DNA from 3 places in the Streptomyces sp. NPDC088745 genome. Region 2 is predicted to be linked to each of the others. Evidence: riboswitches for the same ligand, from Rfam matches in the RefSeq annotation. Region 2 holds a riboswitch; each other region holds the start of a gene.

Region 1 (9,690 bases), on a different contig from region 2:
CCTGGACCGCGTCTTCTTCGGCAACAGCGGTACGGAAGCGGTCGAGACCGCGCTGAAGTTCGCCCGGTACGCGACGGGCAGGCCGCGCGTCCTCTACTGCTCGCACGCCTTCCACGGGCTCACCACCGGCGCGCTCTCGGTCAACGGCGAGAAGGGGTTCCGGGACGGGTTCGCCCCGCTGCTGCCCGACACCGCGATCGAACTCGGGGACCTGGACGCGCTGGAGCGGGAGCTGCGGCGCGGCGACGTCGCCGGATTCGTCGTGGAGCCCATCCAGGGCAAGGGGGTGCTGGAGTCCCCGCCCGGCTTCCTGCGCGCCGCCCAGGAACTGCTGCACCGGCACGGGGCGCTGCTCATCGCCGACGAGGTGCAGACCGGGCTCGGCCGCACCGGCGACTTCTACGCCTACCAGCACGAGGCGGGCGTGGAACCCGACCTGGTGTGCGTCGCCAAGGCGCTCTCCGGCGGCTACGTGCCCGTCGGGGCGACGCTCGGCAAGGACTGGATCTTCAAGAAGGTCTACTCCTCCATGGACCGGGTGCTGGTCCACTCGGCCAGCTTCGGGTCCAACGCCCAAGCGATGGCGGCCGGCCTCGCCGTGCTCTCGGTCATGGAGGACGAGCAGATCGTGGCCAACGCCCGGCGCACCGGCGGCCTGCTGAAGACGCGGCTGGCCGCGCTGACGGGGAAGTACGAGCTGCTGCACGACGTCCGCGGGCGCGGCCTCATGATCGGCATCGAGTTCGGGCGGCCGGCCTCGCTCGCGCTGCGCGGGCGCTGGGCGATGCTCCAGGCGGCCCGCAAGGGGCTCTTCGCGCAGATGGTCGTCGTGCCGCTGCTGCAGAAGCACCGGATCCTCACCCAGGTGTCCGGCGACCACCTGGAAGTGATCAAACTGATTCCACCGCTGACCGTGGGGGAGAAGGAGGTCGACCGCTTCGTGGACGCCTTCACCGCCGTGATGGACGACGCACACTCCGGCGGTGGCCTGATGTGGGACTTCGGCCGGACACTGGTGAAGCAGGCGGTCGCCCACCGTTGAACCGGCCTCTTTTGCCTCTGGGGCAAGAAGTTTGCCCCAGAGGTAAGCACTCTGGCTCAATGGACCGTATGACGCCACGCCTCGAAGAGGCGGCCGAGGGCTCGGCGGAACTGCCCTCCGTCGCTCCCCACCTGCGAGAACTCCGCCGCCGCGGCGGATTCACGCTGGAGGCCGCGGCCCGCCGCGCCGGGCTCTCGCCCGCGCACCTCTCCCGGCTGGAGACCGGACAGCGCCAGCCCTCGCTGCCGATGCTCCTCGCGCTGGCCCGGGTCTACGGCACGACCGTCTCCGAGGTCCTCGGCGAGACGGCGGCCGCCCCGGACGCCGTCGTGCGGGCCGGCGAGATGACCGCCCGCGAGGCCGACGGCTGGACGTACCGGCAGGCCGGCAGCCACGGCCGGGCCATGCAGGCGCTGCGCGTCCACGTGCCGCACGCCGCCCAGCGGGATCTCGTACGGGTCCATCCCGGCGAGGAGTGGCTGTACGTGCTCGAGGGGCGGCTGCGCCTGGTGCTCGGGGAGCGCGTGCACACCCTGGACGAGGGCGACAGCGCCCACTTCGACTCGCTCACCCCGCACCGGATCACCGCGGTGACGCCGCAGGGGGCCGAGCTGCTGTTCCTCCACACACTGATGCAGAGCACCGTCGCCGGGCTCTGCCTGCCCCAGGAGTCATGATGACCGAGTCCACCGCACAGCCGCCGGGACTCGCCCCCGCGCAGGGCTTCGTGAAGGCTCCCGGACCCGCCCCCGCCCAGCAGCTCACCGAGGCGCAGACCACCGCCCTGAGCGCCATCGCCCGCGCCGCCGACGAGGCGGCCCGCGCCGCCCGCCCCGGCTCCGACCGGGGCGCCGAGTGGCAGGACGGCGCGGGCAGGGCCGGCCCGGACGGATTCGTCGCGGACAAGGCGCCGCACGGCCTCGTGGTGCGGGTCTTCCTCTACATCGTGGTCGGGCACATCGTCGCGGCGTTCATCTTCCTGCTGTTCACGATCGGCGACGCCTGAGCGGCCCGGTCACTCCGTGAGCCGCTCGCGCAGCGCCTCGCGGACCCCGGGCGTCACCCGCAGTCCCCGTTCCAGGTAGGCGTCCGTGGTGCCCCAGGTCTCCTCGATGGTGGCGAAGGCCGCGTCCAGGTACTCCGCCCGGGCGTCGAAGAGCGGTGCGAGCAGGCGCATCACCTCGCCGTTCATGGCCTCCGGCGAGGCGCTGGAGCGGCGCACCCGGTAGCGGCGGTGCGGGTCGTTGGACTTCACGTAGTCCGCCCGGATCGCGTCCGGCTCCACGCCCACGGCCAGCAGCGTCACCGCGATCGACAGACCCGCGCGGTCCTTGCCCGCCGCGCAGTGCATCAGCGCCGGCACACTGTCCTCGGCCAGGGCGTGCAGCACCCGGCTGTGCTCCGCGGTGCGGTCCTTGATCATGCGGCGGTACGACGCCGTCATGCGCGCCGCGGCCTTGCCGTCGTCGAGGATCTCGCGCAACTGGTCGAGGTTGCCGTCGCGCACCATCATCCAGAACTCGGCGCCGTCCGCGGGGTCGCTCAGCGGGATGTTCACGTTCCGCACACCGGTCAGCTCGACGTCCGGGCCCTCCAGCTCCTGGTCCGCCGCGTTGCGGAAGTCGAAGATCGTGTGGAGTCCGAGCGAGTGGAAGAACGCCGTGTCGGACTCGGTGGCGTGCGCCAGGTGGCCGCTGCGGAAGAGCCGTCCGTAACGCGTCCGCCGGCTGTCCGCGGTGGGCAGCCCGCCCACGTCGCGGAAGTTCCGTACGCCTGCGAGATCCGGCTCGGCCGACGGCGATGCCTGCTGCGTCACGAGTGCTCCTCAAGGTCGTCCGCCGACGCGGGCACGCCGACGAGGGCCACGGGCCGACGATACGACAGAAGCGTCCCCATATGGGTGCCTGAGGCAACCGTCTGGGTCGTACGGGGGTGCGAGTGAGCAGAATCATAGAGCGAACCGTGACGTCTGCTGCCGAAGCGTCAAACGGCAGGCCAGAGGCGGGAGATGGCACCCGGGACGATTGCGCGCCACCGGGAGAATCGTGAAGAAGGCGTGTTCTGGCGAGGGAGAAAAGGGGAACGGCTTGTTCCGGCGGTCCGCACTCGCTTACGGTCACCGTCAATCCGGGTGGACCGCCGAATCCTGCCACCGCTCGGAGTCACTTTCCCTTTTTCTTCGTGTGGCAGGAGCGGGGGACCCAGGTAGTACGCCGTACCGGAGGACGACAGTCCGCCGGAACGGCTCGGGGTGAAGCAGCGCTCCCGGATGTGGAGCGCGGCCGGGCATCTCCAGCCCGAACCCGACAGCTCACCTCGCAGGCGCCGGAGAGGACATCGTCATGCCTGCTCAGGGTAAGCACCGCCGCCCGAAGTCCAGTTCCCCGCTCACCCGGGGCTTCGTCGCCGCCGGCACGGGCGGCGCCGCACTGGCCCTTCCGCTCATCGGCGCCACCGGTGCGAACGCCGCCGACCAGGGCGCCGCCCCCGTCGCGCTGCCGCAGGCCGCCGCCGAGGCGCAGCTTCCGCAGCAGCGCGCGGCCGAGCCCCGGCAGGCGGCCCCCGCCGCCGCGCCGAAGACCGGCACCCGTACGTACTCCGTGGTGTCCGGCGACAGCCTCTCGAAGATCGCCACGGACCAGGACGTGCGCGGCGGCTGGCAGAAGGTCTACGGCGACAACAGGGAGGTCGTCGGTGAGAACCCCTCGCTGATCTTCCCCGGCATGAAGCTCACCCTCGGCGGCAAGGCCCCCGCGGCCGCCGAGCGGAAGGCCACCGCCCCGGCCCCGCAGCAGCAGCGGACCGAGCGCGTGGAGCGCACCGACAAGCGCGCCGAGCAGCGCACCGAGAGCCGCGTCGAGCAGCGCTCCCAGAAGCGGACGGAGAAGCGGGCCGAGCAGCGCACCGAGAGCAAGCGGCAGACGCAGCGCTCCGGCTTCAGCGCCCCCGTCCCCTCGGGCGTCTCCACCCCCTACCGCGCCTCCGGCGGAAGCTGGTCCAGCGGTTACCACACCGGTGTCGACTTCCGCGCGTCCTCGGGCACCCCGGTCAAGGCCGTCGCCGCGGGCACCGTGGTCTCCGCCGGCTGGGGCGGCGCGTACGGCAACGAGGTCGTCATCCGGCACAACGACGGCCGCTACTCGCAGTACGCCCACCTCTCCGCGCTGGGCGTCCGCTCCGGCCAGAGCGTCTCCGGCGGCCAGCAGATCGGCTACTCCGGCTCCACCGGCAACTCCTCCGGCCCGCACCTGCACTTCGAGATCCGCACCGGCCCCGGCTACGGCTCGGACATCGACCCGCTGGGCTACCTGCGCAACAACGGCGTCCCGCTCTAGTACGGACCGCCCCCCACGGCCCACTCGCCCCCGCACCGGCCCCGGTGCGGGGGCGAGACGCGTATCCCGAAGCGCCACCCGCGTATTCCGGGTTGGGTGAATCTTGACCGGTGGCATATCTCACCCTCCGTCAACCCCTCCCTACGGTGGCGTAGGTCACTTGCGAAAGTGAAGGATGTGTCGACGTGGCAGACGATTCGACATCATTCAGCGCAGGCACCATCGGGTCGTACGCGGCGATCGGGGACAGCTTCACCGAAGGGGTCGGCGACCCCGGCCCCGGCGGCGCGTTCATCGGGTGGGCCGACCGGCTTGCCGTCCTCCTGGACGACCGGGTACCCGAACACACCTTCCGTTACGCAAACCTCGCCGTACGCGGCAAACTGCTCGACCAGATCGTGGCCGACCAGGTCCCCCGGGCCAAGCAGCTCGCCCCCGACCTGGTCAGCTTCTGCGCGGGCGGCAACGACATCATCCGGCCCGGCTCCGACCCCGACGACGTCGCCGAACGGTTCGAGAGGGCCGTCGCCGACCTCACCTCGGCCGTCGGCACGGTCATGGTGACCACCGGCTTCGACACCCGGGGCATCCCCGTGCTGCGCCACCTGCGCGGCAAGGTCGCCACGTACTCGGCACACGTACGGGCCATCGCCGACCGGTACGGCTGCCCGGTCCTGGACCTGTGGTCGCTGAGGTCGGTGCAGGACCGGCGGGCCTGGGACTCCGACCGGCTGCACCTCTCCCCGGAGGGGCACACCCGGGTGGCGCTGCGGGCCGGTCAGGTCCTCGGCCTGGAGATCCCGGCCGACCCCGACCAGCCCTGGCCGCCGATGGCGCCGCGCCGCAGGCTCGACGCGCGCCGCGACAACATCGACTGGGCGCGCGAGCACCTGGTGCCGTGGATCGGGCGACGGCTGCGCGGCGAGAGCTCGGGCGACCACGTCGAGGCGAAGCGGCCGGACCTGCTGCCGCTCTGAGCCCGCGGCGCGGCTACGCCGAGGGGTCCGACGGCTCCGACAGCAGGGCCTCGGGACCGATCAGCGAGGTGTTGCCGGGGACCGTGCAGGCGTAGGCCCCGGCGAGGGCGCCGAAGTGGGCGCACTCCTGAAGGCTGCGGCCGGTCAGGCGCCCGTACAGGAAACCGGAGACGTAGGCGTCCCCCGCGCCGTTGGAGTCGACCACCCGGCCGGGCGGGACGGTCGCCGGAACCGGGCGCGGGGTGCTGCCGTCGTCCCGGGCCAGCAGGTACGAGCCGCCCGCGCCCGCCGTCGCCACCACCGCCTGCGCCCGGCCCTCGCGCAGGATCTCCCGCATCACCTCGCCGATCCGCTCGCCCGCGCCGGCCGCGCTCAGGAACACCAGGTCGGCGCGGAGCGCGAAGTCGCGGTGGTGGTCGGCGGTCCCGTCCCAGTCGTGCAGATCGGTGGAGAGCGGAACGCCCGACGCCACCACGTCGTCCAGCAGGTGCCGGGCGAAGTCCACGATCGAGACGTGGACGTGCCGGGCCCGGTTCAGGTGCGGCAGGTAGAAGTCCTGCGGCAGCCGCAGGTCAGCGGGGTCCCGGGAGTCGTAGAACGACATCCGGCCGCCCGTCGAGTCCACCAGGTTGACCGCCCGGCGGGTGCCCGCGGGCGAGATCAGCGGCTCGAAGTCGACATCGCCCTTGGCGAGCCGCTCGCGCACCTGCCCGCCGATCCAGTCGTCCCCGATCACGTCCAGGAACTTCACGCCCAGGCCCAGCGCCCGCAGGCCCAGCGCGACGTTGCCGCCCGTGTGCCCCGGCCACTCGCTGATGGGGGCGACGCCCACCGAGTCCGCCAGCGGCACCGGCAACTGGTCCACCCGCACCACCGTGTCCACGCCGCTGCCGCCGATCACCAGGACGTCGTACGCACCGACCCCGTCCGGACCGTCCTGCTGCTGCACCTGCTGTGACACCGCGTTCCCCTCTCCCTGCCCGGATGTGGCCGACGCGGCCCAGTATGGCGGTTTTCGGCGGCGGAGCCGGGGACGGCCGCGCCCCCGCGTCCCGCGGAGACCCGGAAGACACATTCGGGGGACGTCGCCAGAGTGGCGCGGCCCGGCCGGACGCGGGGAGTGCTGGGATGTCCCGCAACCCTGTTCCGCCGGGGTTCCTCGCGGCCCCGGCTCCCGGAAGGACCCCCTCCATGTCCCCGATCCCGCCTGCCCCGCGCCGGACGTCCTCACGCCTGCTCGTCGCCGCCACCCTCGTCGGCGGGCTGCTGGCCGCCGGTGCGGCGCCCGCGTCCGCGCTCACCCCGGCCCCGGTCACCGCCGGGGTCGCGCGCCCCGCGCCCGCCACCGTGACCGTCACCGGATCGGGGGAGGCCACGGCGACGCCCGACACGGCGTTCGTCAACCTCGGAGTCGAGGCGACCGCGCCCACCACCGAGGAAGCGCTCGCCGCCCAGTCGGCCGCGGCCCGGGCGCTGCTCGCCGCGGTCCGGGCCCAGGGCGTCGCCGACCGTGACGTACGCACCGAGAGCCTCTCCCTGAACCCCGTCCACCGGGACGACAACGGCAACCAGCGGCTGACCGGCTACCAGGCCGGACAGGGCTTCTCGGTCCGCGTGCGCGACCTCTCCCGCACCGGGGCCGTCATCCGGGCGGCCATGGACGCCGCGGGTGACGCGGGCCGGGTCCACGGCGTGACCTTCGACGTCGCCGACCCCGCCCCGCTGCGCGCCGCCGCCCGCCGGGCCGCCCACGACGACGCCCGCGAGAAGGCCGCACAGTACGCCCGGCTCAGCGGCCGCCCGCTCGGCAGGCTGGTCTCCCTCACCGAGTCCGACTCCGGCCGCCCGCGCCCGGTGGAGGTGCCGGCGGGGGCCCTCGCCGACGCGCCTCCGTCGGTGCCCGTCGCCCCCGGCCAGGTCAAGGAACAGGTCGTCGTGACCGCCGTCTACGAACTCGACTGACCCCTTTCGGCTGACCCCTTTCGGCGGCGACGCGCGTTCCACGGGGAGGACGACCGGGCATACGTGAGAGCCGGCGGCCGTTCTCCCCGGGGAAAGCGCCGCCTGCCGTGCGGTCCGCCGTCACGGGCCCGTTTCCCGGGCGTCGTACAGGCGTGCCGATAATGGACTGAAGCCGACCTTGGAGGTGCCGTGACCAGTGCGGATTCCCCGCTGACGCCGCTGCGCGAGAAACTGCGCGGGCTGCGGACCGCGGCGTTCGGAGCCGATCCCGCCGGGGAGCGCATGGAGCGCATCCGCCGTTCGCCGAACTTCGCCGACGGCGTCTTCCAGAACCCCGAGGGCACCCGGGCCGACCGGCCCTCGCCCAAATCGACCTCCGGCCTGCTCAAGACGTACTTCCGCAAGGACGAGCGGATCCGGCGCGCACCCGCGGGCACCGTCCCCGTGCACGCCACCACGCTCGCCGACATCAAGGAGCCGCCCGCCTCCGGGCTGCGCCTGACCTGGATGGGGCACTCCAGCGTCCTCGCCGAGATCGACGGCAGCCGGGTGCTCTTCGACCCGGTGTGGAGCGAGCGCTGCTCCCCGTTCGACTTCGCCGGGCCCAAGCGGCTGCACCCGGTGCCCGTGCCACTGGGCTCCCTCGGCGAGCTCGACGCCGTCGTGATCTCGCACGACCACTACGACCACCTCGACATGCCCAGCATCCGCGCCCTCAGGGCGAGCGGCGCGCTCTTCGCGGTCCCGCTCGGCGTCGGCGCGCACCTGGAGCGCTGGGGCGTCCCCCCGGAGCGCATCCGCGAACTCGACTGGAACGAGTCCACCGAGATCGCCGGGCTCACCCTCACCGCCACCCCCGCCCGCCACTTCTGCGGGCGCGGCCTGCGCAACCAGCAGCACACCCTCTGGGCGTCCTGGGCGGTCGCGGGCCCCGCGCACCGGATCTTCCACAGCGGCGACACCGGCTACTTCGAGGGCTTCAAGGACATCGGCGCGGCGCACGGCCCCTTCGACGCCACGATGATCCAGATCGGCGCGTACAGCCCGTACTGGCCGGAGAACCACACGGATGCCACGCCGGTGCCGGGTGCGTGGCCGGACATTCACATGACGCCCGCCGAGGGGCTTCGTGCCCACCTCGACCTGCAGGGACAGCAGGCCACGGGGGTGCTTCTGCCGATTCACTGGGGAACGTTCAACCTGGCGATGCACGCGTGGGCGGAGCCGGCGGAGTGGACGCGTGACGTCGCCGGGGCGGCGGGGCAGGCGGTGGCCTTCCCGTGCCCGGGCCAGCCTTTCGAGCCCGCCGGGGAGCATCCGGCGGTTCCGTGGTGGCGCGCTGTGTCGAGGCCGATCGCACGGCCGTGGCGCGGCCCCGAGGGGGCGCGGGCGGATGCGCGGGAGCCCCGGGAAGAGCGCGAGCTCCTGACGGAGCGCTGACGTAGAACAAGGAGGGTCCGGCCGGACGATGAGCGCGCGTGTGCGCGGCGGGATGCGCGTCCGGCGGCGGCGAAAGAGGTTCTTCCGCTGCCGAGCCCGCGCGGCCCGCCGCGCATCGAGGTCCGCACCCGGATCATTCGGTCATGACCGAGGCGGCGGCCGGTCTCCCGCCGGGCGCGCGCTTCTTCCTGGTGGTCGTCCACGATCCGGCGCCTTTGCCGGCGCGGTCAGCGCGTACGGGAACCCGCTGCCCGGGGACAGACGGGGACGACCCGGTGGACGCGGACCGCGGTCCGGCCATGGCACCGGCCGGGCGGCACCGACGAGATCCACAGCGCATTCCCCCTACCGCCGTGCGCGCCCATGAGGCCGCTCGGCGCACCCGCGGGATGTCACCTCACCAACCCGTCATCACGGCCCCGAACGTCAGCGGTACGAAAACGAGGGCGCACACCTTCACCCGCATCGGGCTGCCGCCCTCCCGCGCGTACCGGCACACGACGAACGAAGCGACGATCCCCATGGGAAAGACCACGGGAACGGCCTCCGCCAGGCCGGTCCGTGCCCCGCCCACGTACGCGGAAACCCAAGAACCGGCGATCCCGACGAGCACGGCGAAGAACACCTTTCCCGCACTGAACCACTCGCTCTCCATGACCTCGACCAGTTGGCCGAACCCGGAACCCGCCCGCCGGCGACGCAAAGCGGCAATCGAAAAGGCGACGAGGACGGCGCACCCCGCGACCAGAAACCCCCAACGCAGGACGGACGCTGCCACAGCCATGGTCATCACACCCGCTCTCCTCCCGACTCAGCCACTACCAGCAGTTCATGCCGCCGTCGGGACGTTCTGTTCCGTACAGGCTTGGGCGGTCGTGAAGAACTCTCGTCGCGGCCCCTCTTGACGACAACATGGATTGATCAGCATTTGCGC
Region 2 (9,690 bases):
TCCGCCGTCGCGCAGTACGACGTCGGCCTCCCAGTGGTCGGGGTACGCGTGCTCCGACTGGTCGGGACGCGCCCGCTCCGGCGCCCCGCCCACCTGATCCGCATCGTCCGCAGCCTTGGCCATGGTGTGCAGCCTACGACTCGCGGGGGTCCGGAGGGCGGGACAGTCTGGTCCTGTTCGGCCGGTCCTCCCCGGGACTTTCGCCGGGCAGAGCAGCCCGCACCACATGAGAGACTGGTCTAGACAACCAATAAGCACATGAAGGGCAACACCATGGTTGAGCGCCGCGTCACCGTCGGCTGGGCCGAGGGCCTGCACGCCCGCCCCGCCTCCATCTTCGTCCGCGCCGTCACGGCCACCGGCGTCCCCGTCACCATCGCCAAGGCGGGCGGCACCCCGGTCAACGCCGCGTCGATGCTGGCGCTGCTGGGCCTGGGCGCGCAGGGCGGCGAGGAGATCGTGCTGGCGTCCGAGGCCGAGGGCGCGGACGCCGCCCTGGACCGTCTCGCGAAGCTGGTCGCCGAGGGCCTGGACGAGCTCCCCGAGACCGTCTGAGACCCCCGCGGCCACGTGAGGCCGCGCCCGTACGGGCGAAATTCCCGCGCACGAGCCGCGGCATCCCGGATTCCGGGGGCCGCGGCTCGTGCCGTTCCCGGGAATGCCGGGAGCGGGCCGCGGCGTCCGGCGGGACCGGAGCGGGCCGCGGCGTCCGGCGGAACGCGAAAGGGCCCCGGCTCACGGGGAGCCGGGGCCCTTCCTTGTGGAGTTCGCGGTCAGACGCTGACGCCGTGCGCGCGCAGGTACGCGACGGGGTCGATGTCCGAGCCGTACTCGGGCGAGGTGCGGGCCTCGAAGTGCAGGTGCGGGCCGGTGGAGTTGCCGGTCGAGCCGGCCAGGCCTATCTGGTCGCCGGAGCCGACGCTCTGGCCGACCGAGACGCCGATCGAGGAGAGGTGGCCGTACTGGGTGTACGAGCCGTCGTTCATCCTGATCACGATGTTGTTGCCGTACGCGCCGCCCCAGCCGGCCTCGACGACCGTGCCGGCGCCGACGGCGACCACGGAGGTGCCGGAGGCGGCGTGGAAGTCGACGCCGGAGTGGCTGCCGGAGGACCACAGGGCGCCGCCGGACTTGTAGCTGGTGGAGACGTACGAACCGGCCACCGGCAGCCGGAAGGTGTTGAGGCGCTTGCGCTCGGCCTCGCGGGCGGCGCGCTCGCGGTCCTCGCGCTCCTTCTTGGCCCTCGCCTCGGCCTTGCGCTTGACCTCGGCCTTGCGCTCGGCCTCCGCCTTGCGGGCGGCCTCGGCCTCGTCCAGCACCTTCTGCTGCGCCTGGGCCTGCTCCTCGATCCGCTCGGCCACGACCTCGGCGGAGTGGTCCAGGGCGACGGCGCGGATGGTGCCGGTGTCCTCCGCGGCCAGGTCCTGCTCGGCGGCGAAGGCCTGCGGGGCCAGGGTTCCGATGACACCGGTCGTGGTGAGTGCGGCGACTCCGGCGATGTTGGCGCTCTTGCGCGACAGCACGGAGGGACGCCGGTGCTTCCCGGCGGCACGGGTGAACGCCATGGAGTGGCTGTTTCCTTTCCTTCCTTCTCGCCTACCGGGTTAGCTGACGGGTTCGGAGCAGGAAGGTCTCCTACGGACCCCACCCGCCCGTGCGGGCGATGGCGTCCGATTCACCCCAGGGACTCAAGTGGGTCCCCGGCTCCCCAGGCTCGCGCCTGACGGGGACTCGGCGATGACTGCCCGGTGCCGCGGTTGCGGCGCACTCTGACGGGCAGCCGGGTCGACGCTAAGCGGCACTTCTTTCAATCTCCAAACACACGGCCGCTTTTGTGAAGGAGCCCACACGGCAGACAGGCAACCTCCGCAACAAATCGGGCATACGGGAGGACCCCGACGACCGGGAAGCCGTCGGGGTCCTTTTCGTCCTGCTTTCCACCGGCCGCCCGGATGACCTTTGATCGGTCAAGCGGCCGGTGAACCGGTCGGCGGGCCGGTCAGCTCACGACCGTGACCTCGCCGATGTCCAACGCGCGCACCGGCTCCACGATCCGGGACGCGTCGCCGACCAGGACCGTGACCAGCCTGTCCACCGGGAAGGCGTTCACCACCGCGGCGGTGGCCTCCACGGTGCCGGTCGCGGCCAGCCGCGCGTACAGCTGGGCCTGGAAGTCGTCGGGCAGGTGCTGCTCGACCTGGTCGGCCAGCGTGCCCGCGACCGCCGAGGCCGTCTCGTACTTGAGCGGGGCGACCCCGACCAGGTTCTGCACGGCGACGTCGCGCTCGGCGTCGGTGAGTCCCTCGGCCGCGAGCGTCCGCAGGACCTTCCACAGGTCCTCCAGGGCGGGCCCGGTCGACTCGGTGTCCACGGAGCCGCTGATGGCCAGCATGGCGGCGCCCGTGCCGTCCTCGGCGGAGCGCAGCACCTGGCCGAAGGCACGCACGCCGTAGGTGTAGCCCTTCTCCTCGCGCAGGACGCGGTCCAGGCGGGAGGTGAGGGTGCCGCCGAGACAGTACGTACCGAGCACCTGGGCGGGCCAGACGCGGTCGTGCCGGTCGGCGCCGATGCGGCCGATCAGGAGCTGGGTCTGGACCGCGCCGGGGCGGTCCACGACGACCACGCGGCCCGTGTCGTCGGCGGTGATCGCCGGAACGGGGCGCGGGGCCGCCGTGCCGCCCGTCCAGGCGCCCAGGGTCTCGGCCAGGACCGCGTCCAGGTCGATGCCGGTGAGGTCGCCGACGACGACCGCCGTGGCGGTGGCCGGGCGGACGTGCGTCTCGTAGAAGGCGCGCACGGCCGCGGAGTCGATGTTCTTGACCGTCTCCTCGGTGCCCTGGCGGGGGCGCGACATGCGCAGGTCCGCCGGGAACAGCTCGTGGGAGAGCTGCTTGGCGGCCCGACGGGACGGGTTGGCCGCCTCGTGCGGGAGCTCGTCGAGCCGGTTGCGTACGAGACGCTCGATCTCGCCGTCCGCGAACGCCGGTGCGCGCAGGGCGTCGGCGAGCAGTCCGAGCGCCTTGGGCAGCCGGGAGACCGGGACTTCGAGGGAGACCCGCACGCCCGGGTGGTCGGCGAACGCGTCGAGGGTGGCGCCGCAGCGCTCCAGCTCGGCGGCGAACTCCTCGGCGGAGTGCTTGTCGGTGCCCTCGGTGAAGGCGCGCGACATGATCGTGGCGACGCCGTCCAGGCCCTTCGGCTCGGCCTCCAGGGGCGCGGCGAGGAAGACCTCGACGGCCACCAGCTTCTGGCCGGGGCGGTCGCAGCGCAGCACGGTCAGGCCGTTGGGCAGCGCGCCGCGCTCGGGGGCGGGGAAGGCCCACGGGGTGGCGGGCCCGGGCTGCGGCTGCGGGTGGAACTGCATCGCGCTGGTCACGGCCGCGCTCCCGCCGGTGGTGGCTGCGGTCTCCGTCACTGGTCCGCCCCTTCCTGCTCGTCGTTCTCCTGCGCGCCTTCCCGCACGTCCGCGGCTGCGACTGCGTCCGCGGCTGCGTCGTCGGAGGCGGCCGTCGGTTCGTACACCAGGACCGCGCGGTTGTCCGGGCGCAGCCGGGCCTTGGCCACGGCCTGGACCTCCTCGGCGGTGACCTCCAGGACGCGTCCGACGGCGCTCAGGGCGAGCTGCGGGTCGCCGAACAGGACGGCGTACCGGCACAGTTCGTCGGCGCGGCCGGCGACCGTGCCCAGCCGGTCCAGCCACTCGCGCTCCAGCTGGGCCTGGGCGCGCTCCATCTCCTCGGCCGTGGGGCCCTCCGCGGCGAACCGGGCGAGCTCCTCGTCGACGGCGGCCTCGATGGCCGGGACCTCCACACCGCCTGAGGTCTTGACGTCCAGCCAGCCCAGCGAGGGGGCCCCGGCCAGGCGCAGCAGGCCGAAGCCCGCGGCGACGGCCGTCTGGTCGCGCCGTACGAGACGGTTGTGCAGCCGGGAGGACTCGCCGCCGCCGAGGACGGTGAGCGCCAGGTCGGCGGCGTCCGCCTCGCGGGTGCCGTCGCTGGGCAGCCGGTAGGCGGCCATCAGCGCGCGCGCCGGGACCTCCTCCTCGACGACCTCGCGCAGCTCGCCGCCGATGACGTCGGGCAGCGAGCCGTCGCGGGGCGGCTGCTTGCCGTCGTGCGAGGGGATCGAGCCGAAGTACTTCTCCACCCAGGCGAGCGTCTGCTCGGGGTCGATGTCGCCGACGATCGACAGCACCGCGTTGTTGGGCGCGTAGTACGTGCGGAAGAAGGCGCGGGCGTCTTCGAGCGTGGCCGCGTCCAGGTCGGCCATGGAGCCGATCGGGGTGTGGTGGTAGGGGTGTCCCTCGGGGTACATCAGGGCGGTGAGCTTCTCGAACGCGGTGCCGTAGGGCACGTTGTCGTACCGCTGGCGGCGCTCGTTCTTGACGACGTCGCGCTGGTTCTCCATGGACTCGTCGTCGAGCGCGGTGAGCAGCGAGCCCATCCGGTCGGCTTCCAGCCACAGCGCCAGCTCCAGCTGGTGCGCGGGCATGGTCTCGAAGTAGTTGGTGCGCTCGAAGCTCGTGGTGCCGTTGAGCGAGCCGCCGGCGCCCTGCACCAGCTCGAAGTGCCCGTTGCCCTTGACCTGGGCGGAGCCCTGGAACATGAGGTGCTCGAAGAGGTGCGCCAGGCCGGTGCGGCCCTTGACCTCGTGGCGCGAGCCGACGTCGTACCAGAGGCAGACCGCGGCGACCGGGGTCAGGTGGTCCTCGGAGAGGATCACCCTCAGACCGTTCGCAAGCCGGTGCTCGGTCGCTGTCAGGCCGCCGGAGCCGGCCTGCGCTGTGGCCGTGTGACCCATGGGCATGTACGTCCCTTCGATCGCGTATGAGACAAGTCCTGCTGTTAAGTCCTGCCACTGTATGCAAGCGCAGTGACAGTCCGCGAAGTTCCCGGATCCCCGACTCTTCGTTCCCGTGTTTTCGACGCGCTGTTCCCCCGCCGACGGCGCGCGTCCCGGACGGCTCCACGACCGCTACGGACGGGCCGAGGTCGGCGTTGTCAGTGCGGCGGTCCACAATGGTCCGCGTCAGGAACCCCCGTGTCCGCACGATCAGTCCAGCCACCGACCGTTGAACAGTGAGAAGGAGCCGCAGCCGCGATGGCCCGCCGCAGCACGAAGACCCCGCAGCCTGACGAGGCGTTCGAGGAGAAGATCCTCGACGTCGACGTCGTCGACGAGATGCAGGGCTCCTTCCTCGAGTACGCCTACTCGGTGATCTACTCGCGCGCCCTGCCGGACGCGCGGGACGGCCTCAAGCCCGTGCACCGCCGCATCGTCTACCAGATGAACGAGATGGGCCTGCGCCCCGACCGGGGGTACGTGAAGTGCGCCCGCGTGGTCGGCGAGGTGATGGGAAAGCTGCACCCGCACGGCGACGCGTCCATCTACGACGCGCTGGTGCGCATGGCGCAGCCGTTCTCCATGCGGCTGCCGCTGGTCGACGGGCACGGCAACTTCGGCTCGCTGGGCAACGACGACCCGCCGGCCGCGATGCGGTACACCGAGTGCAGGATGGCCGACGCGACGTCGCTGATGACGGAGTCGATCGACGAGGACACGGTCGACTTCAGCCCGAACTACGACGGCAAGGAGCGCGAGCCCGTCGCGCTGCCGGCCGCATATCCGAACCTGCTGGTCAATGGCACCACCGGCATCGCGGTCGGCATGGCCACCAACATGCCGCCGCACAACCTGGGCGAGGTCGTGGCCGCGGCCCGCCACCTGATCAAGCACCCGGGCGCCGACCTGGAGACGCTGATGCGCTTCGTGCCCGGGCCCGACCTGCCGACCGGTGGCCGGATCGTCGGTCTCACGGGCATCAAGGACGCGTACGAGAAGGGCCGCGGCACCTTCAAGATCCGCGCCACGGCCGCCGTGGAGAACGTGACGGCCCGCCGCAAGGGCCTGGTCGTCACCGAACTGCCCTTCACGGTCGGCCCGGAGAAGGTCATCGCCAAGATCAAGGACCTGGTCGGGGCGAAGAAGATCCAGGGCATCGCGGACGTCAAGGACCTCACCGACCGCTCGCACGGTCTGCGCCTGGTCATCGAGATCAAGAACGGCTTCGTCCCGGAGGCCGTCCTCGAACAGCTCTACAAGCTGACGCCGATGGAGGAGTCCTTCGGCATCAACAACGTCGCCCTGGTCGACGGCCAGCCGCTCACGCTGGGCCTCAAGGAGCTGCTGGAGGTCTACCTGGACCACCGCTTCGAGGTGGTCCGCCGGCGCAGCGAGTTCCGCCGCACCAAGCGCCGGGACCGGCTGCACCTGGTGGAGGGCCTGCTCGTCGCGCTCATCGACATCGACGAGGTCATCCGCCTCATCCGCTCCAGCGAGAACTCCGCGCAGGCCAAGGAGCGCCTGATCGAGCGCTTCGGGCTCTCCGAGATCCAGACCCAGTACATCCTGGACACCCCGCTGCGCCGTCTGACCAAGTTCGACCGGATCGAGCTGGAGTCGGAGCGCGACCGCCTCAACGGCGAGATCGACGAGCTGACCGGAATCCTGGAGTCCGACGCGGAGCTGCGCAAGCTGGTCTCGGCGGAACTGGCCGCGGTCGCCAAGAAGTTCGGCACCGAGCGCCGTACGGTCCTGCTGGAGTCGGGCGCCTCGGCCGTCGCCACGGTGCCGCTGGAGGTCCCGGACGACCCCTGCCGCGTCCTGCTCTCCTCCACCGGTCTCCTGGCCCGTACGCCCAACGGCGAGCCCCTCGCCCTAGACGACGCGCGCCGCACCAAGCACGACGTGATCGTCTCGGCCGTCCCCGCGACGGCGCGCGGCACCGTCGGCGCGGTGACCTCGGCGGGCCGGCTGCTGCGACTGGCCGTGATCGACCTCCCCCAGCTCCCCGGCACGGCGTCCGCGCCCAACCTCTCGGGCGGGGCCCCGGTCGCGGAGTTCCTCTCCCTGGAGGGCGACGAGACCCTGATCTGCCTGACCACCCTGGACGAGTCCTCCCCCGGCCTCGCGATCGGCACGGAACAGGGCGTCGTGAAGCGGGTCGTCCCCGACTACCCCGCCCACAAGGACGAGCTGGAGGTCATCACGCTCAAGGACGGCGACCGCATCGTCGGCGGGCGGGAGCTGCGCACGGGCGAGGAGGACCTGGTCTTCATCACCGACGACGCCCAGCTCCTGCGCTACCAGGCCTCGCAGGTGCGCCCGCAGGGCCGCCCGGCCGGCGGCATGGCAGGCATCAAGCTGGCCGCGGGCGCCAAGGTCATCTCCTTCACGGCCGTCGACCCGGCGGCCGACGCGGTGGTCTTCACCGTCGCCGGTTCGAAGGGCACCCTCATGGGTGACGCGGAGTCCTCCGCCAAGCTCACCCCCTTCGACCAGTACCCGCGCAAGGGCCGCGCCACGGGCGGCGTCCGCTGCCAGCGCTTCCTGCGCGGGGAGGACGCCCTGCTGCTGGCGTGGGCGGGCGCGGCCCCGGCCCGGGCCGCCCAGAAGAACGGCACCCCGGCCGAGCTGCCGGAGCTCGACCCGCGCCGCGACGGCTCGGGCACTCCGCTGCCGAAGCCGGTGGCGGCTCTGGCGGGGGCGGTGTAGGGGCTCCGCCGCACGGGGCGGGCCGCCTGCCGGGGAGATCACTCCTCGCGGGCGGGCCGCCTCCGGGAGGATCACTCCTCGCGGACGGGCCGTCCCCCGGGGAGATCACTCCTCGGGGGGCGGCCCCTCCGTCTCCGCCGTCTGTACGTAACGCAGGACGCCCCACATGGCGCGCTCGGCGGGAGTGTCCTCGCCCGGTGGCACGTCCCGGGCGTCCGGCTCGCCCACGCACCCGGCGAGCCGCTCCCGCAGCGCCCGGCCGTCCGTGCCCGTCCCGATCAGCACGAGCTGCGTGAGCCGTTCCTCCTGCGCTCCCCAGGGCTCCGGACGGAACCGCAGGAACCGCCCCACCGCGTGCACCGCGTACCGGTTGCGCGCGTCGGCGGCACCGAAGTCGACGTATCCCTTGATCCGGTACAGCCCCTCGGGCCGCGCGTCGAGGAAGGCCATGAGCCGCCCCGGGTCCATGGGGACGTCCGACACGAACTCCACGCTCTCGTACGCGGCATGCAGATGCCCGGAGCAAGCGGGGCACTCGCCGGGCCCGGCGTGCCCGGAGCACGGCCCCTCCTCACCGCCGTCGCCCTCGGCCTCGGCCCGCAGGTCCTCGAAGCTCAGCTGCCAGCCGTCCTCCTGGTGCTGCGCGGCGGTCCGCCGGTCGAAGAGCACCTCCGGATCGATCCGCCCGTACGCGGAGCAGATGACCGCACCGCTCCCGAGGCCGGCCAGTTCCTCGCGCAGCGCGGCGAGCTCCTCCTCGCCCACCCGGTCGGTCTTGTTGAGCACGACCAGGTCAGCGACGGCCGCATGCCGCACGATCTCCGGATGCCGCAGCCTGGTCGCCCCGAACTCGGCCGCGTCCACGACCTCCACGAGCCCCCCGTACACGGCATACGGGTTCTCACTGGCCAGCAGCATCCGCACCAGCTCCTGGGGCTCCGCCAGCCCGCTGGCCTCGATGACGATGACGTCCATCCCGGCCGCCGGATCCGTCAGCTTCGCCAGGTACGCATCGAGCTCACTCGCGTCCACCGCACAGCACAGACACCCGTCCCCGAGCGAAACCGTCGAGTCCCCCAACTGTCCCGCCACGGCCATCGCGTCGATCTCGATCGCCCCGAAGTCATTGACGATCGCCCCGATCCGGGTACCACGACTCCGCTTGAGCAGATGATTGAGCAGGGTCGTCTTCCCCGATCCCAGAAATCCGGCGAGGACGACGACGGGGATGTGTGGCCTGGACATGGTCCCGATCGTAGACGCACCGGCTGTCGCGGCTGCCGCACTCCGGCCGCTCCCGAAATCGGGGGCCGCCCCTTTTCGGACGCGGCAGGCGGTGAACGGTTGTCGGTGGCACCCAACGGGCACATATGCGAGTAGGGCGCACGTTGCCACGACACGTCTTCGCACGTCTCTGACTCCGTGCGCCTCTGCTCCGCCTTCCGCCGACCGGAGCCGCTCGGCACTCTGGAGGCGGGACACGCAGTCAACGACCGCCGGCCGGCCCGTACTCCACGTCCGCCCACCCGGTGCTCAGTGCGGTCGCCTGTGATTTTCGGGGGTTGGGATGGCTAAGCACGGACAGCAGCGGGGGGTCGTGGTGGGGCTCGTCCTGGGGACGACTGCCTTCACCGCCATGCTCATCCAGCAACAGCGGATCCACCGGCGCATCGCACTGACCGCCCAGCGGCAACTGCAGCTCCAGCTCCAGTGCAAAGCGATGGCCGATCCACAGCTCGCCGCTGTGCTGGACACCTACGAGGAGGAAGTGCCCGCAGACCGGCAACGGCAGTTCCTCTTCGCCAACGCCCTCTACGGCAACATCCTGCACGACTGTCGCGTCGGCACGATGAGCCTCGAAGAAGCGCTCGGCCATCTCAGGATCACCTGCCAGAGCAAGGTCTTCCGGGAGTACTGGGACGCCACCGGTCACCACCGGGCCAGCCTGCCTTCGGACTCGGCGGAAGCGGCCATGGGCAGGCTGGTGGACGAGATCGTCGCCCGGGCCAGCGACGAGGGCGATCAGTGGTGGATCGCGTGAGAAGGCCGCGTCACAGCGCCGGATCCCGTCACGCATGACCGTCGTGCACCCATGCGCCCCTGCACGCGCCGGTGTGTGCCGGAGGAGGTCCGAGG
Region 3 (9,690 bases), on a different contig from region 2:
AAGGTCCACGACCTGATGTTCCGCCGCATCCCGCACGCGAGTTGACGCACCGTTTCTCCACAGCGACTGTCCGAACACGATCGCGAGTGTCAGTGGCAGTCGTTAGGGTCGTCGGATGTACGAGACGTACGCATCGCCCGCCCCGCCCGCGGCCCCGGCCCCCGAGCCGGCGCCCGCGGCGGCCGGACCTGCCCCGGGCGATGCCCGCAAGCCCGGCCTCCTGCGGGGCCTGCGGCACCGCGCCTTCTGGCGGAACCGGGCGGTCCGCGCCACCGCGCTGATCGTCCTGCTGGCCCTCTCCGGCCTGGTCCTGCTCGCTCTCGTACGGGAACAGACCGGCACCCGGGGCTTCCTGGTGGGCCTGGGCCTCGCCGTCTTCCCCGTGCCGCTGCTGCTGCTCGCGTTCCGCTGGCTGGACCGGGTCGAGCCGGGCCCCTGGCGGAACCTGGTCTTCGCGTTCACCTGGGGCTCCTGCGCCGCGGCCCTGGTCGCCATCACCGCCAACAGCTTCGCCGTGCGCTGGATAGCCGTGGCCACCGCCGACCCCGACAACGCGGACACGCTGGGCGCGACCCTGGTGGCCCCGGTCATCGAGGAGAGCGCGAAGGCGGCCGCGATCCTGTTGATCTTCCTGTTCCGCAGGCGGCACTTCACCGGCATCGTGGACGGCGTGGTCTTCGCGGGCTTCACCGCGACCGGCTTCGCCTTCACCGAGAACATCCTCTACCTGGGCAACGCCTTCGGCGAGGACCAGGAGTTCGGCTTCTCGGGGCTGGGGTCGGTGACGGCCGGGACGTTCTTCGTGCGGGTCATCATGTCCCCGTTCGCGCACCCCCTGTTCACCGTGCTCACCGGCATCGGCTTCGGGCTGGTGGCGCTCACCCCGACCCGCCGGGTGCGGGGGCGCGCCTGGGTGCGCGTCCGCCGCTTCCTGCTGCCGCTGACGGGCCTGCTGCTGGCCATGGGCATGCACGCGCTGTGGAACGGCTCGGCGTCGTTCGGCCCGCTGGCCTTCTACGGGGTGTACGGGCTGGTCATGGTGCCGGTCTTCGCCTTCCTGACCTGGCTGTCGATCTGGACGCGGCAGCGCGAGCTGCGGCTGCTGAGCTCCGAACTGCCCGCGTACGTCGCCGCCGGCTGGCTGGACCCGGCCGAGCCGTTCGCCCTGTCCTCGATGCGGGCCCGGTCCGTCGCCCAGGGGCAGGCCGCCCGGGTGCACGGGCCGGGTGCGGCGAAGGTGGTCGCCGAGTACGAGGAGGCGGCGACCGCGCTGGCCTTCCTGCGCTACCGGGCCCGGCGCGGGGCGGCCACCCCGGAGCTGGCCGCCCGGTTCCAGGCCCGCGAGCGGGAGCTGCTGCACCGCCTGTGGGAGCGCAAGCGCCTCGCGGGCCCGGCACTGGTGTACGCGGCGCAGATCACCGGCCGAATACGGCTGCTCCCGCCGCCGTACCACCCGGCCTACGCGGCCGCGTACAACCCGTACAAGACCTACTGAGCGGGCCGGCCGGGCCGGTCAGGCCGAGGCGACGGTCAGCTTCGACAGGTCGGCGTCGGTGAGGGTGAGGTCCGCCACCGCCAGCAGGGCCGGGAGCTGCTCGACCGTGCGGGCGCTGGCGATGGGGGCCACGACGGTCGGGCGGGAGGCCAGCCAGGCCAGGGCGACGGACGCGATCTCGGCGTCGTGCGTCCGCGCCACCTCGTCGAGGGCGGCCAGCACCTTGCGGCCGCGCTCGGTCCGGAGGTGCTGGGCCGCGCCCTCGGCACGCCGGCTGTCCACGGCCTCGCCGCCGACGCGGTACTTGCCGGTGAGGAAGCCGGCCGCCAGCGCGTAGTACGGGACGGCCGCCAGGCCCGCGTGCGAGGCGACCTCCTGGAGCTCGCCCTCGTAGGTGTCGCGGGAGACCAGGTTGTACTGCGGCTGGAGCGCGCTGTACCTCGCCAGGCCCTCGCGCTCGGCGAAGTCCAGCGACTCGCGCAGCCGGTCGGGCGCGATGTTGGAGGCGCCCACCGCGCGCACCTTGCCGTCCCGTACGAGCCGGTCGAGAGCGGTGACGATCTCCTCGACCGGCACGGCCGGGTCGTCGAAGTGCGTGTAGTAGAGGTCGATGTACTCGGTGCCCAGGCGGCGCAACGACGCCTCGGCGGCGGCCTTGACGGTGGTGGCGGACAGGCCCTTGTAGGAGGGGTGCGCGCCGACCTTGGTGGCGATCACGACCTCGTCCCGGTTGCCCCGGGCGGCCAGCCACTCGCCGAGGACGCGCTCGGACTCGCCGCCCTCGTTGCCCGGCGCCCAGGCCGAGTAGGAGTCGGCGCTGTCCACGAAGTTGCCCCCGCCCGCGACGTACGCGTCGAGGACGGCGAAGGACTGGTCGCGGTCGGCGGTCCAGCCGAAGACGTTGCCGCCGAGGGCGAGCGGGAAGACGTCGAGACCGGAGCCGCCCAGCGGGCGGAGAGGGGAGGAAGTCATGCCGTACGACAACCACCGGGCCCGCCGGGCCTATTCCGTGTACGGGTCAGGGATCAGACGGTGAGGCCCTTGCCGCGCAGCCAGGCCGCCGGGTCGACGCCGGCGCCGCCGGGGGTGTGGACTTCGAGGTGCAGGTGCGGTCCGGTGACGTTGCCGGTGGCGCCCACGTTGCCGATGGTCTGGCCGGTGGCGACGCCGGTGCCCGCCGCGACGTTCATCTGCGAGAGGTGGCAGTACCAGATCTCGGTGCCGTCCTTCAGCTCCAGCACGACGCGGTAGCCGTACGAACCGGACCAGCCGGCCGACGTGACGGTGCCGCCGTGCACGGCCTTGACCGGGGTGCCGGTCGGGGCGGCGAAGTCGAGCCCGGTGTGCTGTCCGGAGGACCACATCGAACCGGACTGGCCGTAGGTCGAGGTGAGGGTGTACGAGGAGGTGGGCAGCGAGTAGCTCGCGGCCAGCCTGGCGAGGCGCGCGGCCTCCGCCTCGGCCTTCGCCTCCGCCTCGGCGGCGGCCTTCTCGCGGGCTTCCTTCTCCGCCTTCTCCTTCTCGGCCTGCCGCGCCGTGGCGTCGGCCTGCTGCTGCGCCTTCTTCGCCTCGGCCGCGGCGTCCTGCACGGCCTTGTCGCGGGCCTCCTGCCGGACGGCCTCGTCGGCCACCGTGCGCTGCTGCTCGGCCTGCTGGAGGATGCGGGCGCGCAGGCTCTCCCCGGCGCCGGCGGGCTGCTGCCCGGCCGAGGCGGGGGTCGCGGCGGCGGCCGGCGCGGCGGCGACGGTCACGCCCGCCTCCGCGGGAGCCTCTTCGGCGGAGTCGGAGAGCAGGGCGCCCACGCCCGGCAGCGACGTGGCGTCCGGCAGCGAGTCGGCGAGCGAGTCCAGGGACTCGGCGAGCTGGTCCGGCAGGGATATCGACACGGCGGGCTTGTCCTGCGCGGTGGCGATGCCGCCCGCGCCGACGGCGGCGATCACGCCGACGCCGAGGACCGTGGAGCTGCGGGCGAGGGAGCCGCGCTGCTTGGCGACCCGGTGCTTGCCGCGCAGCGGGGCGGCGGAGTCGGCGGTGGGGTTCCACTCGTCGGCGGAGGCCGGTGGGGCGTCCGGGGCGAAGGGGGCGTCCGGGGCGGAGGCGGATTCCGGGGTCCCGAACGCGGCGAAGCCGTCGAAGCCGTCGCGCCCCTGCTGCTGCGGGATCAGCGGGCCCTGCGGAGACTGCGGGACCTGCACGGCCTCTGCGGCCCGCACGGCCTGCATCGGCTGGGTGACCTGCGCGGCCTGCGGAACTCCGGCGGCTGCGACGGCTTCGGGAGCGTGCGGAGCGAGAACGGCGGTGGCCCCGGTCCCCGTCCCGTACTCGTCGCCGGGGACTCCGTAAGCCGTGTAGGACAAAGCGGGGGCCGAGAAAGCGGGGGCTGCGGGGGCAGGCCTGTTGGACGCCACGGAGGCGCGCTCCTTTCCTTCCTTCTCGCCTACCGGGTTAGCTGACGGGTTCGGAGCAGGAAGGTCTCCTACGGGCCGGGTCGGGCCCGATTCACCCCAAGTGGTGGTTCCCCGGTTTCCTCACGGAATTCGGCGCACGCGCACGGCGCCGTCTCTGACGACGGCTGGGACGACCGTGCTGCGTTATCGAACGTTAATAGACATGTGACCGGAATTCCAAGCCGTCCCTCTTGATCCTTAACGCTCCGCAGTCACCTTTGGCCAGGACATTTCCGCTTATCTACCAGCGAACTGACGCCATCTCAGCGTCCCGGCCGCCCCGGCGGCCCCAGAACGCCCTGATCACCTCTGCCGCCCGCCCGACACCTCGTGCCCCCCTCACGGACGTTTGATGATCTCCACCGTCCGCCGCCGCGCCGGCTGCCCCACGCCCGGCCGCCCCACCGCGAGCAGCGCCATGTCGTCCGTCTGCTTGCCGCCGGTGTGCACCCGTACGTCACTGGTCAGCGCGTCCAGTACGGCATCGGGCCCGGGGAAGAGCGAATGCCGCAGCCGCACCGCCGGGTCGTAGAACCGGCCCGCCCCGTCCCGCGCCTCGGACAGGCCGTCGGTGTAGAACACGAGCATCGAACCCGCCGGGTACGCGAACTCCTTGGCCCGGTCCGGCCAGTCCCCCAGCTCCCCCATGCCCAGCGGCAGCGCGAACTCGTCCGGCTCCAGCTCGTCCAGTTCCCCGTCCGCGTACAGCAGCAGCGGCTCGGGATGCCCCCGGTTCACCAGGCGTACGACGCCCTCCGCGCGCGGGATCTCGGCGAGCACCGCCGTGGTGAAGCCCTCCAGCGCGTCCAGCCCCTCGCGCCGGGCGCCCTCGCGCTCCAGGGCCCGTTCCAGGCGCCGCGCGACGCCCTCCAGGCAGCTCTCCGTCTCGGCCGCCTCCCGGAACGCGCCGACCACCACCGCCACCGCCTCGACGGCCTCAAGTCCCTTGCCCCGTACGTCGCCCACCACGAGCCGCACCCCGTACGGCGTGTCCTGCACGGCGAAGAGGTCGCCGCCGATGAACGCGTCCGCCTCGGCCGCCTCGTACCGCGCGGCGATCTCCAGACCGCCGATGCGGGCCGGCGGGACCGGCACCACGGCCCGCTGCGCGGCCTCCGCGATGACCCGCACCGAGGCGAGCTGCCGCCCGCTGCGCCGCACGACCCGGTTGATCAGGATCGCCAGCACGGACACGGTGAGCACCGTGACCAGCTCCGTCGCGCTCACCACGGACGTCAGGGCGTCGTCGCAGATCCGCAGCCCCATCACGGCCAGCACGGAGGCGAGGGCCGTGAGCCCGGTGTTGGCCGGCGAGAAGAAGGGGGCCGCCACCAGCGGCGCGGCGGCGAACAGCGGCGAGGCGGTGAAGTCGGATGGCGTCAGCGCGTCGAAGAAGATCCCGCCGACGATCATCAGCGCGGGCAGCGCCCGTACGAACCGGCGCGTCGTGCGGCCGCTCTCCCGGGACGGACCGGGGACGCCGGGCATGCCGGGAGGACCGGACGCGCGGGGCGTGCCGGGCCCGCTGGACGCACTCCCCCCGGGCCCGCCGCCGGCGTCGCCCCCACGTCCGTCGCGCCCGTACCCCGCCACCGTCAGCTCTCCTGCCCAGGTCCGCACCGGGTGCGGACGGTACCGCTCCCCACCCAGGCTGGCCGGAGCCGCGCCGTACGGCGAATCGGCGTCCGCCGTACGGGTGACGGACGCGGCACCGCGCGGACATGCCGAAGGCCCGGAATCCTTGACGGACTCCGGGCCTTCGGACCACTGAGTAGCGGGGACAGGATTTGAACCTGCGACCTCTGGGTTATGAGCCCAGCGAGCTACCGAGCTGCTCCACCCCGCGTCGGTAGACACCAGCCTACGCCATCCCCGGCACCCCTCGCGACCACCTTGCCGCGCCGCACCCGCTCGCGGCCCTGCCTCTACCCTGGTGCCCGCACGTGACCGAATCGAACAGCGCGACGAACGGGATGTGACAGGTGTCGGGGGCGAACGGTGCGGAGCTGACGGGCAGGGTGCTGGGCGGTCGTTACCGCGTGACCGAGATCGTCGGACGCGGCGGCATGGGGGTGGTCGCCCGGGCCGTGGACCAACTGCTGAACCGCGAGGTCGCCGTCAAGGTCCTGCGGTCGTACACCGACGCCTCCGCGGCGGAACTGGCCGAACTGCGGGTCCGGATGCGGCGGGAGGCGCAGGCCGCCGCCCGCATCCGCCACAGCGGTGTCGTCACCGTGCACGACGTGGTCGAGGAGGCGGGGCAGCCGGTCATCGTCATGGAGCTGGTCGACGGGCCCTCCCTGGACGACGTGCTGGCTGAGCGCGGCACGCTCGACCCGCGCGAGGCCGCCGCGATCGGCGCCCGGCTGATGGACGCGCTCGACGCGGCGCACCGCGCCGGGGTGCTGCACCGGGACGTCAAGCCGGGGAACGTCCTGCTGGAGCGCGGCGGCCGGGTCGTCCTCACGGACTTCGGCATCGCCAGCCTGGAGACCACCGGCGACGAGGCGCTGTCCCGGCTGACCCGGAGCGGCCAGCTCGTCGGCTCCCTCGACTACCTCGCGCCGGAACGCGCGCAGGGGCAGGTGCCGGGCACCGCGTCGGACATCTGGGCGCTCGGCATGACGCTCTACACGGCCGTGGAGGGCGCCTCGCCGTTCCGCCGTACGTCGGTGTGGTCCACGCTGTCGGCGATCGTCGGCGATCCGCTGCCCGAGCCGACCCGGGCCGGGCCGCTCACCCCGGTGCTGCGGGCGCTGATGGAAAAGGACCCGCTGCGCCGGCCGGACGCGGCGCGGGCCCGCGAACTGCTGGAGGCGGTGGCGGGCGGCAGCGGCACGGACCTGGCCCCGCCACCGGCACCGGCCCAGGCATCGGCCTCGGCTCCAGCACCGGCATCGGCCCAGGACCCAGCACCAGCACCGGCATCGACCTCGGCCCCGGCCCCGCTCCCGACCCCGGCCCCGACGCCGGGCGCGATATCGCCCCCCACGCCGCCCCCCGGCTTCGGCCCCGCGCTCCCGCCGCAGGGTCGTGTCCCCGCCACCCCGCGGCCCGGCGCGTACGGCACTCCGCCGCCGGGTTTCGCGTCCGGCAGCCATCCCCCGTACACGCTTGCCCCGGCCCCCTCGGCAGCCGACGGCACCACCGTCGGGGACACCACAGGCGCCCCCGACGGGAACACCGCCCGCCACCGCACCCGCACGGTCGTCGCGGTGGCCGCCGCGACCGTCCTCATCGGCGGCGGCACCGTCTTCGCCCTGGTCGGCGGCGGCGACAGGGCCGGCGGCCCGTCCGCGGCCCCGCCCGCGGCGAGCTCCCCCGCCGACGCCGGGGCCCCCGAGCCCGGGACCCTCCCCGACGCCCCGCCCCCGGCCGGAACCCTGCCGACCGCCGCCCCGGACGGCGCGCCCTCCCGCGCGCCCGGCAGGAGCCCGTCGAGCGCCGCGACGAAGCAGGGCGGAGCCACCCCGCCCGCCACCGGCGACAGGGCCACCGCCCCGCCGCCCCCGGCGAGGTCCAGCGCCGCCGCGCCGCCGCGCGAGCCCACCCCGGTGTCGAAGGCGTGCACCGGCTGGGCCCACTCCAACCGCAGCGACGGCTACGGCCGCGCCGCCAAGACCACGCACCTCTACACCGGGCCGTACGCGGAGTGCTCGTACGTGACGGCGGTCAAGTCCGGCACCAAGATCTACTACCACTGCTACGTCAGCAACGCGTACGCCAACAAGTGGATCTACGGCCGCATCTCCGGCACGAAGACCGAGGGCTGGCTGATCGCCGACAAGTCCACACTGGACAGCGGCGAACTCAACCGCTGCGCGTCCTGACGCCGCGCGGGGGAACGCAGAACGGCCCGACCGGCTGGGAGGCCGGTCGGGCCGGGGGCGGTAGGCCGCGTGGGACTCGAACCCACAACCAACAGATTAAAAGTCGAAAGGCATTCGTCCAACTGGGTGAGTCATGATCCAGCTCGCGGACTCCCGCGCAGGTCAGGGGCTATGTCCCGTCCAGCTCGGACAGCATCAGGGAGTCCGCGAGCACCCCGTCTAAGGGCGTCCGCTCCCGCAATGCTCCCGCATCGCATGCCCTCTGACCTGCCCAGGTGGCGGACCGCTTGTTAGGCACCTAGAACGAGGTAGTGCGGTCGGGCGATGTCGAGCAAGACGTGGTGAACACCATCGCCCCTCAGGCGGCAGTCCAGACGACCTTCCAGGTCTTCACGCCAACGAGGACCTGCTCAACGGGGGCTCGGACCTGTTACCGGAAGTGATTGCGCTTCCCGCTTCCAGATGGTCAGCCCTCTTCGACAGTCGCTGCGGTTGCCCGGCAGTAGGCAGCTGACCACACGAGCGTCCCCGTCGATCACGTAGAAGAGGGCGTCTGCCCGGGAGCTGGGCGATCGTCGTCAGTCTGGAGCTTCACATCTCGGAACTGCCCAAGACCGTCACCGCGAACTAGGTATGTGCGGAACGAGTCGCACCGTTCTCATCGTCGCGGTACTCAGAGGGGGCGACGCTTGACGACCCCATGCGAAACAGGCCTGTCGTTTCGTCAAATCCTCACCGCAAAAATGGAGTTGGGTTGATCAGCGTGCGCGGCCGCTTTCGCCCTTGCTACGCTATGCGGCCAGAAGCGCAGTACGCACGTAGCTCTCCTATCTCACACCACATGCAGGTCACGCGAGGGGTCTCCCGGACGTGCCCATGGCTTCCTGCCCACGTCCCTTGACACAGGAGCTTCGCCATGTCCGTGTTTCATCATGGCCGTGCCATCGCGATGGCCGAAACCCCCGCCCAGAGATATGACGCTCTTCTGGCCTGCCTCTCACGTCGCATCGTCAGTCGAGCCGCCGGTACGTTCATTCCCGCTGGGACTCGACTGCTTGACCAGCCGCAGAAGCACTTGTGGCTTGGCATGCTCGCCAGCGAGGCGAAGTTGGTCAACGAGACCAACGCCGGCTTCCGCGGGCTTCAGATCACGCCACCCGCCCAAGGTTTCTCCTTCCGCGTCCGAACGCTGCCGGAAGCCCTCACGATCGAGGTCGGGGCGTCGACGTTCCTGGCACTCCATCCGACCGCGGAAGAGCAGCGCGACACCGCGATCACCCCACGCGACGCGCCTCTTTCCGACGCGCGCGGCGGGGCGGCTCGGGCGGGTGCGACCATTCGGCCTTCTACCTGGCCCACGGCTGGCGGCTCACCTCAGACTCGTACGCCGGCCTCAGGAAACGGCGGGAGGACGAAGTACCCTCTCGCGCAGATCTGGACGAAGGCCTCGATGGATCCTGTGCGGATCCCCGTCCACCTGCCTCCCGCAGGGGCTGTGTCGATGCGTGTCGGGGAGGCCGAGATCGCTGCGGCACTCCGCTCCGCCGCGTCCCGCCACGACCACCAGCTCTTCCGTCATCGCCTAGGCGCCCCAGCGAACGGCTCCCTGCCGCTCGAACATGACTTGGCCGATGAGCAGACGTGGGCCGCGTACGGCGTCCGCAACCTGGTCCCGGCGACGCATGTGCTGCCGCCCGAACATCGTGCCGCCGTCGAGATCGAGATCACGCCGGTCGACGGCCTCTTCGAGGTCTTCATCGCGGTGGTGAACACCACGCCAGCGCCCCAGGACCAGTTGATCGATGGCGTTCGCCCCTATGAGGAGGCGTACCTCGACACCCGCCTGTACCAGGTCGTCCTGACGGCGACGCTCGATGTGCCCGTCGAGCCGTACGAGCTGGAGCAGGTCGCGCAGTCA

The links. Region 2 has a riboswitch for cyclic di-AMP ahead of ACIP93_RS13480 (M23 family metallopeptidase). Riboswitches for the same ligand answer to the same signal wherever they lie in the genome.
Region 1: linked by a shared signal. The riboswitch ahead of ACIP93_RS16570 (peptidoglycan DD-metalloendopeptidase family protein) and the one ahead of ACIP93_RS13480 (M23 family metallopeptidase) in region 2 are both predicted to bind cyclic di-AMP.
Region 3: linked by a shared signal. The riboswitch ahead of ACIP93_RS04565 (M23 family metallopeptidase) and the one ahead of ACIP93_RS13480 (M23 family metallopeptidase) in region 2 are both predicted to bind cyclic di-AMP.

What each region holds. Positions count from the first base shown of each region.
Region 1 is NZ_JBIVLB010000005.1:296,340-306,029, forward strand. It holds gene ACIP93_RS16550 (aspartate aminotransferase family protein) at 1-1,042, shown strand, start outside; gene ACIP93_RS16555 (helix-turn-helix domain-containing protein) at 1,111-1,719, shown strand; gene ACIP93_RS16560 (DUF6126 family protein) at 1,719-2,048, shown strand; gene ACIP93_RS16565 (tyrosine-protein phosphatase) at 2,058-2,858, opposite strand; cyclic di-AMP (ydaO/yuaA leader) riboswitch at 3,170-3,380, shown strand; gene ACIP93_RS16570 (peptidoglycan DD-metalloendopeptidase family protein) at 3,385-4,377, shown strand; gene ACIP93_RS16575 (SGNH/GDSL hydrolase family protein) at 4,563-5,354, shown strand; gene ACIP93_RS16580 (PfkB family carbohydrate kinase) at 5,368-6,258, opposite strand; gene ACIP93_RS16585 (SIMPL domain-containing protein) at 6,546-7,316, shown strand; gene ACIP93_RS16590 (MBL fold metallo-hydrolase) at 7,506-8,756, shown strand; gene ACIP93_RS16595 (hypothetical protein) at 9,154-9,546, opposite strand.
Region 2 is NZ_JBIVLB010000004.1:126,734-136,423, reverse strand. It holds gene ACIP93_RS13490 (GNAT family N-acetyltransferase) at 1-123, opposite strand, end outside; gene ACIP93_RS13485 (HPr family phosphocarrier protein) at 274-555, shown strand; gene ACIP93_RS13480 (M23 family metallopeptidase) at 774-1,565, opposite strand; cyclic di-AMP (ydaO/yuaA leader) riboswitch at 1,580-1,747, opposite strand; gene ACIP93_RS13475 (M16 family metallopeptidase) at 2,000-3,364, opposite strand; gene ACIP93_RS13470 (pitrilysin family protein) at 3,412-4,800, opposite strand; gene ACIP93_RS13465 (DNA topoisomerase IV subunit A) at 5,101-7,554, shown strand; gene ACIP93_RS13460 (CobW family GTP-binding protein) at 7,660-8,799, opposite strand; gene ACIP93_RS13455 (DUF6082 family protein) at 9,122-9,595, shown strand.
Region 3 is NZ_JBIVLB010000001.1:994,750-1,004,439, reverse strand. It holds gene trmB (tRNA (guanosine(46)-N7)-methyltransferase TrmB) at 1-45, shown strand, start outside; gene ACIP93_RS04575 (PrsW family intramembrane metalloprotease) at 116-1,495, shown strand; gene ACIP93_RS04570 (aldo/keto reductase) at 1,514-2,467, opposite strand; gene ACIP93_RS04565 (M23 family metallopeptidase) at 2,521-3,717, opposite strand; cyclic di-AMP (ydaO/yuaA leader) riboswitch at 3,915-4,048, opposite strand; gene ACIP93_RS04560 (PP2C family protein-serine/threonine phosphatase) at 4,282-5,430, opposite strand; tRNA gene ACIP93_RS04555 (tRNA-Met) at 5,715-5,788, opposite strand; gene ACIP93_RS04550 (protein kinase) at 6,009-7,772, shown strand; partial or broken gene ACIP93_RS04545 (IS5/IS1182 family transposase) at 8,063-8,202, opposite strand; gene ACIP93_RS04540 (helicase-related protein) at 8,689-9,690, shown strand, end outside.